Regions from separate parts of the Colwellia sp. KU-HH00111 genome, predicted to be linked through region 2. Evidence: predicted binding sites of a transcription regulator. Region 2 holds the regulator's gene; each other region holds the start of a gene.
The links. The regulator sigma-54, encoded in region 2, starts transcription at its own class of promoters, with help from an activator protein. The targets are predictions, from matches to a motif close to GTTGGCACGNNNNTNGNNT.

Region 1 (4,296 bases), on a different contig from region 2:
ACGCGGAGATAAAAAGCTGGCAAGACATTGACCGACTCGACGTAAGACCAAGCAAAGGTATTATCAAAGTGCGAACAAAAAATAACTTGGAAATTCAACTTGATGCTTCAAGTGGAAAAGTGCTATATGTTGCTCAACGCAATTCAGATCTTATTGAGAGCATTCACGATGGGACTTTTTTGGAAAAAAATGCCAACCTCTGGTTAATGTTGCCTGTAGCGATAGCTTCGATAGTCATCCTAATAACAGGAGTAATATTGTTTTTTATTCCTTACTTAAAAAAAAACAGGCCTAGAGCTTAATGTTGATCAGTTAAGAAAAAGACGTTAATCACTTGATTGATCTTTAATAGGCTTTAAAACAATTAGCACAAAATAAAAAATAATTAAGGGTCTATTTAAATTCTTCACTGTTTATTTAGCCATAAATTAGCTAGACTCAGTTTTTTTTATTAAAGAGGCATTGTGTTGTTTCGTATCTACTATCTTTTGCTGTTATCACTTTATATCCCCTGTGTTGCTGCTGACTCACTTACAGCGTTTAATCACAAGTTCTCCAAACATGTTGCCAAGCAACTTGAAAAATACAGCATTCCTGGTGGAGCTTATGTCATTGTAAAAAATAATAAAGTAGTATCCTTAGAAACTTTTGGCCACACGGACAAAACAAAAAGTAAAGAAATCAATAGTAATACAGTCTTTCGTTTAGCATCGGTATCAAAAACGTTTGCTTCCACCATTACCACTATGCTTGCACAAGAAAACGTGCTTAATTTATCAGCGCCAATCACACAATATGTACCTCGCTTTACTTTGGCTAAAAAAGGGGCCGCAGAAAAAATTCAGTTAAAGCATATTCTCAGCCATTCTAGCGGTTTAATGCCTAATGCTTATGATAATTTACTACATGAAAATTGGAGTATGAGTAAAATTATTAATCGTTTTGATCGAATAAACCCTATTTGCCTGCCAGAACAGTGTTACGGCTATCAAAATATCACGTTCGGATTATTGCAACCAGCCATTGAAGCTAGCCAACCACACAGTTATGCAGCACTGCTCGCACAAAGGTTGTTTTCTCCTTTAAAAATGAATGATAGCTCGGTTGGTTTTACAGCTTTTCAACAACACCAAAATACCGCAAAACCTCATGTGCTAAGAAAAACAATTTTAACAAAGCAAAAAGATAACCGAGGTAAAAGGCTAAAACAATATATTTGGCGTAAAGTGCCCGTAGCACCTGATTTTTATAAGGTTGCACCTTCTGCCGGTGTTAATTCAAGCATTTCAGATTTAGCACAATGGCTTATCGCTAATTTGGGACATAGCCCTGAAGTATTATCACCAGCATTGCTAACTGAAGTAACAACACCAAGAATAAAAACCAAGAAAGATTTACGGAGAAAATATTGGCGGGAACATTTAACTGATGCGCATTATGGTTACGGTTGGCGTATTTATCAACTACAAAAACAAACCATTATTTATCATTCTGGGTGGGTAGAAGGTTTTCGCGCTGATATTGGCTACTCACCTGAGTTGGGGTTAGGTTTTGCAATGCTTATCAATGCTGAAGCGAATGTTATTAATCAAGTTTCAAGTGAATTTTGGGCAAAAGCTCATGAATTGTTGCCTCCAAAAAGTCAAACTACTGCACCGTAAAAGCAACGACTGAAACTAATGAGCGAGTGTATTTCTATATAATAGTGTTGTTTTATATCAGCATCGACAGTTGATAGTGTGTAATCAATAAAAACACCAATTATAATAATTGATGTTTTATCAAGTTTGTAAGCTACAAAAAACAGCTACTGTTTAAATCGACGTGATGCTAAGCCCATCATTCCTAATGCAAAAATCGCAAGGGATGATGGCTCAGGAACACTAGTTGTAGTGTCATCGGTTGTAGTTAAACGAAAATCATCAAATACCCAAGCTCCTCCATCAGATACACCTGTACCTTCAGTTTGAAGACGAATACCTAAAGAAGACCAATTATTAGTAATTGCATTATTAAACGCTGCTGAAATATCAAAACTAAAGATATCTCCTATATTAATTCCATTTGTGCTAAACGATCCAACAATTGTACTTGCTATAGCTTGATAGTCACTAATATCTTCGGCGTTATTTCCTTGATAAAGAACTATATCTATCATTCCATTAAAAGGAAAATCATTTGTTCCACTAAACAACCCGTATGAAAAAGCATCAAATGTAACAAAAGCCTCTGGCGTAGTTACCAAACCGCCTAAATCATACTCCGATAAACCTCTAACTTCTTCACAACTAAAGTTACCAATTTCGGCTTTACCTGATGGATTACCAAAATCACCGCCTGTACTTGAATGGAAGTGATTCCCTGATGACTGATCACAATCAGAGGCTACTGAAAAAGTGAATCCGTTTGTAATTAACCCTGCGTTTGCTGTACTAATAAAACTAAGAAGTGCTATGGTTAAACTAGTTAAAGTTGCTTTCAAAAATTTTAATTTCATTTTTTATCCTTATAATCCCTTTCCAAAATTTTAGTAGATAATTCCTATGATAGTAATTATCTACTAAAAATTTATACAAAAGATAAGCCAACAAATAAAAATAACTTAATTTCAATAATTTAATTATCAAGTTGGCATTTTGCTATATTGAGTTGCAAAAAAAGCTGACACAAAATAGTAATCTATTTTTTAAAAGAGCTATTGTTTCAAGAATCCAAGTGAAATCGACGCCCTACTATTGATTATGAGACTTTCATTACTACATTTTTTATCGCTCAAAGGTGAGTGTTGAAGGATTTAAAGAGACTTGATGTAACATGACCTAATCAAATTAACATATCAAGATATCTCAAATTCAACGTTACGCCTTATCTCTAGGGTTTATAATTCTCGTTGAGATGAAAATAATTTAATCAACTTGGTATGAGATAGCACAAAAAAACTGGCTATTAAGTTACCTTAATAGCCAGAATCTTTTTGCTTGACAGTGTGTATTCTGACACTTATCAATAAATAAGTTATCAAGTGCACACTAAACAAATTATTTGTCTGCTGTATGCGCTTTTTCTGTCGGCTTTTTTGCAGCTAAATTAGCTTTATGATCAACTTTATAGTCAGGCATTTCATTGTTGCCATCCATTAAATAGTTATCCATCCAGCGCATTAATCGAATACTATAATCGTATTGTGCTGCTACTTTGCGGTTACCGTGACCTTCGCCAGGATAATATACTAAACGCACATCTTTGCCCTGCACTTTCATATAGCGATACATTTCCATTGATTGCGCCGGATGAACTCGCGGATCGTCTTTACCATGCATAATTAATAAAGGGGTTTTTGATTGATGCGCCCAGTAAATAGGACTGCGTTCTAAGTAGTACTGCCATTTATCCCATGGGTAAGAGCGCGCATGTACTAAGTGCATTTCATTAGAAATATCAGTGGTACCAAATTTAGATAATTGATTTGAAATACCAACGAACATTACGCTAGCGGCGAAGTGTTCGGTAAGCTTTGTTGCTGCCCAAGCAGAGGCATAACCACCATAAGAGCCACCAGTAATACCCACTCGTTTACTATCAACTAAGCCGATATCAACGAGGTGCTTCTTCATATCAACCAAATCGTCAAATTCTTTACCGGCATAATCATTTTGACCTAATTTAGAATAAGCGACACCTTTACCAGTTGAACCGCGATAATTAGGATAAAACACTGCATAACCGCGCGCAGCACCCATTTGACCTGGCTTTGAGTAGGCAGTTACCCAGCCATTTTTCTCATGGCTTTCTGGACCACCATGTACTTGCATGATTAACGGGTAGCGTTTTCCTTGTTGGTATTCTAATGGATAAACCAAAATCCCGCCAACTTCTACACCGTCTCTGGCTTTAATGGTGATAGATTCTTGTTTAGCAATTTTTTTGTCTTTTAACCATGGGTTTGAGTCAGATAACTTAGTTGCTTTTTTGCCTCGTACTAAAAAGACTTCATTTGGATGCTTAGCCGTGTGGCCTTTCACTACCAAGGTTTTATCTGAGTTTGAAAGAGACAGGTTAGAGGCAATGATCTTACCTGCTTTTATTTGAGTCTTATATTTATTACTGCCTGGCTTAATGTTAGCAACTATACTTTCTGTACCAACCTGAGCAATAAAGTTTAGCTTTGCACTTTTGTGTGACCATTCAATATCAGAAACATGACCAGCAAAATTTGGTAGCCAGTCAGTAATTTCACCTGTTTTGACATCAGCTAAATAAAGACGGCCAGCCGCTGGATCATGCTTATCTTCAGCG
Region 2 (4,296 bases):
GCGCAGAGAAGAATTATTCATCTTCATCAAATTTATCAGAAATCAGCTGACTTATTGCTTGTAAAGCTGCGTTGGCATCTGGGCCTGTTGCGGTTACTTTAACCACTTTTCCTTGTCCTCCGGCTAATAGCATGATTGCCATAATACTGGCAGCATCTGCTTGTTTATCTTCTAGAGTTAAGGTGATTTTAGCGGAAAATTGTTGGCATAGTTGTGCCAGTTTAGTTGCTGCACGAGCATGCAGACCTAATTTGTTCACTATAGTTAATTCGCTGCTAACAGTTGTTGAATTGGCGTTTTGTATTAAAGTCATTATTTACTCAGGCGTTAAGTAGCTACTGTTTGAGGTTACCCGTTGCTTTTGTCAATATCTCTGTGGTGTATTTGTACATCTTTTTGTTCTTTGCGAAAGTTGCTGGCTAATAGCTCTGCAATATATACCGAGCGATGTTTACCACCAGTGCAGCCTATAGCAATAGTGACATAACTTCGGTTGTTACGCTCTAAATGAGGTAACCAAGTCATCATAAAGCTGTTAATTTGCCAGATGAACTTAGTGACTATCGGTTGACTAGCAAGAAAATCTTGTACTGGTTGCTCTAACCCTGTGTGAGGTTTCAATTGTTTATCCCAGTGCGGATTAGGTAGAAATCTAGCATCGAAAACATAATCAGCATCGGTTGGAATACCATGTTTAAAGCCAAAAGATTCAAAAACCAGTACCATTGAGCCTGTTTTTTTTCCTAAAATCCGCTCTCTTACTAAATCAGCTAACTGATGAGGACTTAATTGACTGGTATTAATATATAAGTCGGCCTTGGTAGAAATAGGGGTAAGCAGTTTTTTTTCTAAAGCAATAGCTTGATCTAAAGGAATATTCTTTTTAATTAATGGGTGTAAACGTCGAGTTTCGCTAAAACGGCGAATTAAATCATCATCATTGGCATCTAAAAACAATGTGGTCACTTCAACCGCATTAGGTAAATAGGCGATGATATCTAAAATATCGCGCGGATCTTTAGGCAGGTTACGCACATCTAAACTTACCGCAACATTTTCGTAATCATGAATAACTGTGTGGGTTAATGCAGGTAGTAAATTTACTGGAATATTATCTACACAATAATAACCTAAATCCTCTAACACCCTTAAAGCGACAGATTTTCCTGAACCTGAGCGGCCACTAACAATAATTAGTTTCATAGTGGTGAGATCCCAGAGTTGAGTTTATTCACTGAAAATATTGGTGTTTGTGCTCTAGGTAAAGTCATGTATTGCTAACTTATATTGTTTGTTGGATAAGGTTAAACATCTCTTGTTTGTTAGTACATTTGCGTACTTTCTTTGCCGTTTTACGTTCACTAAATAGTTTAGCAATACTTTGTAAGGTTTCTAAATGTTCTTGGGTGTTATCTTGAGGAACAAACAGACAAACGAAGATATCAACCGGCTTGTTATCTATGGCATCAAAATCAATAGCGTGCTCAGTCGTTATGAAAACTGCAATTGCCTTGCTGGTATTGTTTAAGCGGCCATGAGGAATGGCAATGCCATTGCCAATACCGGTACTCCCCATTTTTTCTCGATTAAGTAAACTGTCAAGCAAATCACCGGGGCTACTATCGCCTAATTCATTGGCTGCAAGTTGGCAAATTTGTTCGAGCAGTCGCTTTTTACTGCTTGCTGGAACTGCACATTGAGTACAGTCCAGCGTTAAGATATCTTGTAATGTCATAATTAAATAAGAAGAAAACTAATGTTGGGTTATTTTGCCTTTGTATTTGAGTACTTGGCGATCTAATTTGTCAACGAGGGTGTCGATAGAATTATACATGTCTGTGTTGATGGCTGAAGCATGAATTTCAGTGCCTTTTAGGTGAATAGTTGCTTCGGCTTTTTGATCTAATTTTTCAACGGTTAAGACAACATGCACATTGTTAATATGGTCGAAATGTCGCTCTAATTTGGTCAACTTGGTATTCACGTATTCGCGTAACGATGAAGTGATTTCTACATGGTGTCCGGTAAGGTTAATTTGCATAATATTGATCCTTATTTACGTAAATTTAGAAAATATAAACACAGTTTATAATAAACTCTTACGTTGATTTGACGGTGGTATAGACAAAGATTCTCTATATTTGGCTATGGTTCGCCTAGCAACGTTAATTCCCTGCTCGGCCAATAATTCGGCCATTTTACTATCACTTAGCGGTTTAGCAGGTATTTCCGCTAAAATGAGTTTCTTAATTAAAGAGCGAATAGCCGTCGATGAACACTCGCCACCATTTTCAGTGCCAACATGACTAGAAAAGAAGTATTTTAATTCAAAAATTCCTCTGGGCGTATGCATGTATTTTTGGGTAGTCACCCTAGAAATAGTTGACTCGTGCATTTCTACAGCTTCGGCTATATCATTTAGCACCATAGGTCGCATAGCTTCTGCACCATGCTCTAAAAACCCTTGCTGTCGTTGTACAATACAATTAGACACTTTTAATAAGGTGTCGTTGCGCGATTCTAAACTTTTAATAAACCACTTGGCTTCTTGTAAATTGGCGCGAATAAATTGGCCATCGTCACTGGAAGACTTAGTTGTTTTGGTCATCGCTGCATATTGCTGGTTTACCGATAATTTAGGTGCAGTATCAGCATTTAATTCGACAACCCATCGGCCATTTTTTTTCTCAACCGTGACATCAGGTATCACATATTGATCGTCACTTTTAATGACAGTATCACCAGGGCGCGGGTTCAAACTCTGAATTAAGCGCATGACTTCTCGTAATTGCTCTTCTTTTAATTTAGTTTTGCGCATTAATTGACGGTAGTCACGGTTGCCTAATAAATCAATATGCTCACTGATGATTAGCTTACTTTCGGCTAAATAAGGCGTGTTTGGTTCAAATTGATTCAATTGAATGAGTAAACAATCGGCAATAGATCGAGCGGCTACGCCAATGGGATCGAATACATTAATACGCTTTAAAACCGCTTCAACTTCATCAAGTTCAAGGTCTTCTATACCAACGCTATCTAAAATATCTTCGCTGGAAACGGTTAAATAGCCCGCGTCATCTACGGCTTCAATAATGGCGATAGCGACAGCACGGTCTGTTTCTGAAAAAGGTGTAAGCTCCATTTGCCATAACAGGTGATCTTGAATTGAATCAGTGGTTTCGCCTTGGTATGTGTAATCTTCTCCGGGGCTACTGACGGCGCCGGTATTTGACACACCAGCACTGTAACTTTCTTCCCAGGTAGTATCAATGTTTAGCTCTTCAGGAATATCATTTTTTTCCATTGCTTCGGTGGTGCTGATTTCATCAATGGTGGCACTAGCCTCTTCACTGCCGTCATTGGTATTTTTGTCGGCGGTTGAAACCGTTGCAGAATAAGCTTCTTCTAGATTATCAGTATTATTATCGGCATCATTATCTGATGCTTGCTGATCATTAACCTCAAGCAAAGGGTTATTTTCAAGCACTTCTTGAATTTCTTGTTGAAGCTCTAACGTTGATAACTGCAACAGCTTAATAGCTTGTTGCAGTTGTGGCGTCATGGTGAGTTGTTGTCCTATACGGAGCTGCAGAGTTGGGCGCATCTACCTTATATACATCCTATTCATATTGTTTCTTTTATTAACTATGCTCGCTTAATAGTAAGCATAGCCTAAGTTTGTAGTGTATGTGTTAACTATAACGTGAATTGTTCACCAAGGTATACATCTCTCACCTGCTGATTTGCAAGAATTTGATCTGCATTGCCTTGTGCAATAATTTCACCATGGCTAACGATATAAGCATGTTCACAAACATCGAGCGTTTCACGAACATTATGGTCGGTTATTAAAATACCGATACCACGCTCTTTAAGGTGAATGATAATTTTTTTTATATCGCCAACCGAAATGGGGTCAACCCCAGCAAAAGGTTCATCAAGTAGAATGAATTCAGGCTCTGCGGCAAGTGCGCGAGCTATCTCTACTCGCCTTCTTTCACCACCCGACAAACTCATGCCTAAATTATCTTTAATATGGCTGATATTAAACTCTTCTAATAAATGTTCCAAATGTTCTTGTCTGTCTTGTTCGCTAAGGCCTTTTTGCGTTTGTAAAATGGCCATAATATTGTCAGTAACGGTCAGCTTTCTAAAGATTGAAGCTTCTTGAGGTAAGTAACCAATGCCACGACGAGCGCGTTCATGCATTGGAGCAAGGGTAACATTCTCATCATTGAGAATGATTTGACCGTCATCGTTGGGCACTAAACCAACTATCATATAAAAAGAGGTGGT
Region 3 (4,296 bases), on a different contig from region 2:
TTGAGATAATTGGTAAAGGAAAGGTCAATATTGAATCTAACAATACCTTTTGCACTGAAACGTGTCAGCAGAAAATTACGAGTGATTCTATCGTTTCTTTAAACTTTGAAGAAACCTCCGGATATAAATTTAGTCACTGGGAGTCTGGTAGTTGTGATGCTGGTGAAGAGGTATTAATGAACCCTGATAAAAAGCAACTCATTGCTCAGGAGTTTCGACCGAAAGAGGTAGCATTTGCAGATTTCAATGGTGATGGGTTACAAGATATAGCAACCATTTCATTGTTTAGCAGCCAGTTAACCGTCAGTTTTTCGTTAGGAAACGAGCAATATCAACTTGCACAAACATTTTCCGCCCCAATTTATTCAAGCTCCATGACTACTGCCGATTGGGAAGGCGACGGTGATACTGATATTTTTGTTGTCGATTACAAAGCCAACGCTATTTTATCGTATATGAATGATGGTAATGGTAATTTTACCTTGACTGATATGATTGAGATCGCCAATGAACACCCCTATTCATTAGCGATAGCCGACATCAATCAAGACGGTTTAAATGATTTGTTACTAGGAAGCTTTAGTGCGAATATTTCAGCAGATAGTTTAAAAGATATTGTAAATTCTGTTACTGGGCCTAGCTTGAGATGGTACGCCAACGAAGGCGATAACCAATTTTCTTTATATCAAGATATCCCGACTGAAGGAGCTTTCTTCAAGCTGGCAGTAGGGAAATTAACTGGTAGCAGCAATTTTGATATCGTTGGCACCGCAATTAATTTAAACAAGGTATTAGCCTATCGTTTAACGGCTTCTGATTATATCGAATCAACAATTTATGCTGATAACTATGTTTACGGTGTGGCACTTGGAGACATTGATCAAAATAATCTAACAGATGTACTTGTAACTTCCTATTATGGGCAGGATGTGGGGCTATTAACTCAGCATCAAGATGGAAGTTTTATTACAGATATTGTACATCGAGCTAATGATGGACTAACTTCTGTTTCATTTGCTGATATTGATTCAAATGGTATAGATGATATTGTCTGGGGCGAATTTGACAATAGAGTAGTCAACTGGATTCCAACAGACAGTTTGAAAACTTGTGTCGTTAACATGAATTCAAACAGAACCGTCGTAGCTAACTTTATTGAGAGCTCGTCTGACGACACAATTAATAATAACAATGTAACTGCTCCACCTTCGCTTCAAGAACAATCTTCTTCAGGTGGTAGCTTTGGTTTATCAGGTTTACTAGTTCTCTCGATCTATAATTTTAGAAAGAGATTTATTAACTATGGAAGGGTTTCACACTGTAAAGCTACACTTTAGCTGCTTTAGGCAGCTAAGACTCACGAAGCCCGACTTTGTAGCGCGAGTAGATTAGTGTATAACGTGGATGTTTAGCTTACGGGTTGAATTGTTGTAGGGTAAACGCTTAACTTGTTCTATACACTTAAACTAGTGCTGTTACTAGTATATGGTAGCGTCATAAATGGTGATATAACTGCCCTTATCGTATTCTCAGGGTTTAGCTAAGGCAGTTGTGTAATGTGCGGAATTATAAAGGAACGTTTTGCAAAGTGGTCATAATTGAATTTATTAACTAAAGGCAATTAATAATTATGCACAGCGAGTGTCCAATTACTTTACATCTATTGATTTCGGTGGTTTATAGCGGAACCTAAACCTATGAAAAAAAAGAGTATATATGCTTTGGAATGATTTTTGTATATATCATGCTTCCAACAATAAAAATACCATTCTCTTTCAATGAATGTATTACAAAGGAAGATACAATGAATATAAAAATGTTAAAAATGGCCTTAGTTGGTTTGATTATATCTATGAGTGGCTTAGCGAATGCTGGATTGATACTTAACCTTGATGAGTTAAATGGTGATGTAGTAATTAGTTGGAATGGTTCTCTTGACTTAGGCTCTGCAGTCTTTGATGCAACGCGAAATAGCAACTCCAGTAATTTATGGACAGCTGGAGGAGTTGGAGATTTACAATCTATGTTCGCTTCTGGCAGTGTTGACGACTATGATTTAGCAGCATTTACCAAAACCCCAACACTAGCTGCATTTACTGGTTCGTTATCAGGAGGCATTATCGCAGGTGATAACTTATTTATCGACTTTTCATCTTCTTTTAGACAAATATGGATGCCAAATGGGTATCAATCTGGTCAGGTAATATCAGGCAGTGGAACTTTTGCTGGTGCAACCTTCGCATCATTAGGCGCTAATGTTGGAGCCTACGAATGGGCATGGTCAAATAATATAGCATCAGATTCCCTAACTCTCATAGTAGGAAGCCCAACAGATGTCCCTGAACCCTCTTCTCTTGCTATCTTCGCATTAGGCATTATGGGATTAGCATCAAGAAGATTAAAAAAACAGTAATCAGTCTGATTCTCAAACATCTAAAGCACCATTCGTGGTGCTTTTTTTTCCTTGTTATTTGCCAATTAAACCAAAGAACAAAGTGTTGCTATTAAGTGTATAGTATTGTTACTTCACACTTGTTAAAGTATCTATTCCCTAAGCTTAATATTCTTTTAAATAAGCATTTTTCACCAACGAACATGCAATGACCATAAAACGCAAAACCCTTTTTTGGAAGTTATATCCTTCCTTTTTAATTATTTCATTTATTTCACTACTTGCAATTGTGATGATTGCATTATGGTCATTTAAATCGTTTTACTATCAAGAGCGTGCAAGTGATTTAGAAATAAGAGCTAAAATACTAACACCTGAATTTGCTCGTCTGCTTCAAACCAAAAAATACCAAGAAGTACAATATAAGGCTCAACAATTAGGTGACGACTCATTCACGCGGATCACAATTATTTTACCTTCTGGTGAAATTGTTGGAGATAACAAAAAAGATCCTACCACAATGGATAATCATAAAAAACGTCCAGAAGTTGAGCAAGCTATTCTTAGCGGTAAGGGTTTATCAATACGTTACGGTCACACGTTAGCAATTGATTCAATGTATTTTGCTATGCCAATTTTAGCGCAAAATAAAATGATAGGCGTAATGAGAACTTCAACGCCGTTAAATACACTACAGAATGCGCTAAGAGGCATATATTACAAGGTATCTCTTGGGTTTATTATCCTAACCATCATAACGGCATTTGCAAGTTGGTGGATGTCTAAAGCACTTGTGAGGCCTTTAGAAGTTATGAAGGTTCAAGCACAACGTTTAGCCAAAGGCGATTTTTCTAGTCGTGTACAACTCAGCTCTAACGACTCGCTTGAATCCGAGCAGCTAGGGCAAGCGTTCAACGAAATTGCTATCCAATTAAACCAACGAATAGAAATAATTCTTAACCAGAGAAATGAACAAGAAGCGGTATTTTCCAGTATGGTTGAAGGCGTTATTGCAGTAGATAATAGCGAAAATATTTTACGCATTAATCAAGCGGCTTATAATATTTTAAAAATTTCTGAAAATAATATCGAAGGTGAAAAACTTAAAGATGTTGTTGAAAATGTAGAGTTAAACCATTTAATTTTATATGCCCTCAAGCAAGACCAGCCGGTTGGGCAAGAAATTATTATCCATAACGACATTGAACAAGTACTTTTCGCCCAATCAGCGCCATTACTTGATATTCATAAAAACAAATGTGGCACTCTTGTGGTGTTTAATGATATCACCCAATTAAAAGAGTTTGAGTTACAAAGAAAAGAATTTGTTGCTAATGTTTCACATGAACTTAGAACGCCATTGACTGCAATACAAGGGTTATCTGAAACATTAATTGAATTTCCTAACTTAACCCAAGAGAAAAACGCAGAATTTATTGATATTATTCATACTCACTCTATTCGTCTAGAGGGTATTATAGAAAACTTATTAACCTTATCTAAAATAGAAAAAGAAACAGAAATTAATGAAATAGATTTTGTCGATGAGTCTATAACCTTAGCTTTAAGCAATGCTATATTTCTATGTAAAGACAAGGCATTAGAGAGAAACATCGACATTATTTTGAACCAAGCCGAAGATATAACCTTTAAGCATAGCCCCTCTTTAATTGAACAAGCTGTAATTAACTTACTCAATAATGCAATAAAATATAGTGATGGCAACAGTGAAATAAAACTTACTGTGATCAAAAATTCGCACGATATTGAAATCAGTGTTGAAGATAAAGGAAGCGGAATTCCAGAAGAGCATTTATCACGATTGTTTGAACGTTTTTATCGTGTAGACAAAGCTCGCAGCAGAGCGTTAGGTGGAACAGGGCTAGGGCTATCTATTGTCAAAC

Region 1: ABXG98_RS01525 (PEP-CTERM sorting domain-containing protein) is a predicted target of sigma-54. The motif match lies at 2,571-2,589, and genes of this name have one in related genera.
Region 3: ABXG98_RS17390 (PEP-CTERM sorting domain-containing protein) is a predicted target of sigma-54. The motif match lies at 1,721-1,739, and genes of this name have one in related genera.

What each region holds. Positions count from the first base shown of each region.
Region 1 is NZ_BAABWO010000001.1:376,601-380,896, reverse strand. Features, by position in the region: gene ABXG98_RS01535 (PepSY domain-containing protein) at 1-302, shown strand, start outside; gene ABXG98_RS01530 (serine hydrolase domain-containing protein) at 465-1,661, shown strand; gene ABXG98_RS01525 (PEP-CTERM sorting domain-containing protein) at 1,808-2,497, opposite strand; gene ABXG98_RS01520 (S9 family peptidase) at 3,039-4,296, opposite strand, start outside.
Region 2 is NZ_BAABWO010000005.1:43,858-48,153, reverse strand. Features, by position in the region: gene ABXG98_RS10480 (HPr family phosphocarrier protein) at 14-313, opposite strand; gene rapZ (RNase adapter RapZ) at 349-1,203, opposite strand; gene ptsN (PTS IIA-like nitrogen regulatory protein PtsN) at 1,283-1,735, opposite strand; gene hpf (ribosome hibernation promoting factor) at 1,754-2,041, opposite strand; gene ABXG98_RS10460 (RNA polymerase factor sigma-54) at 2,087-3,604, opposite strand; gene lptB (LPS export ABC transporter ATP-binding protein) at 3,697-4,296, opposite strand, start outside.
Region 3 is NZ_BAABWO010000011.1:135,797-140,092, reverse strand. Features, by position in the region: gene ABXG98_RS17395 (FG-GAP repeat domain-containing protein) at 1-1,337, shown strand, start outside; gene ABXG98_RS17390 (PEP-CTERM sorting domain-containing protein) at 1,805-2,413, shown strand; gene ABXG98_RS17385 (HAMP domain-containing sensor histidine kinase) at 2,601-4,296, shown strand, end outside.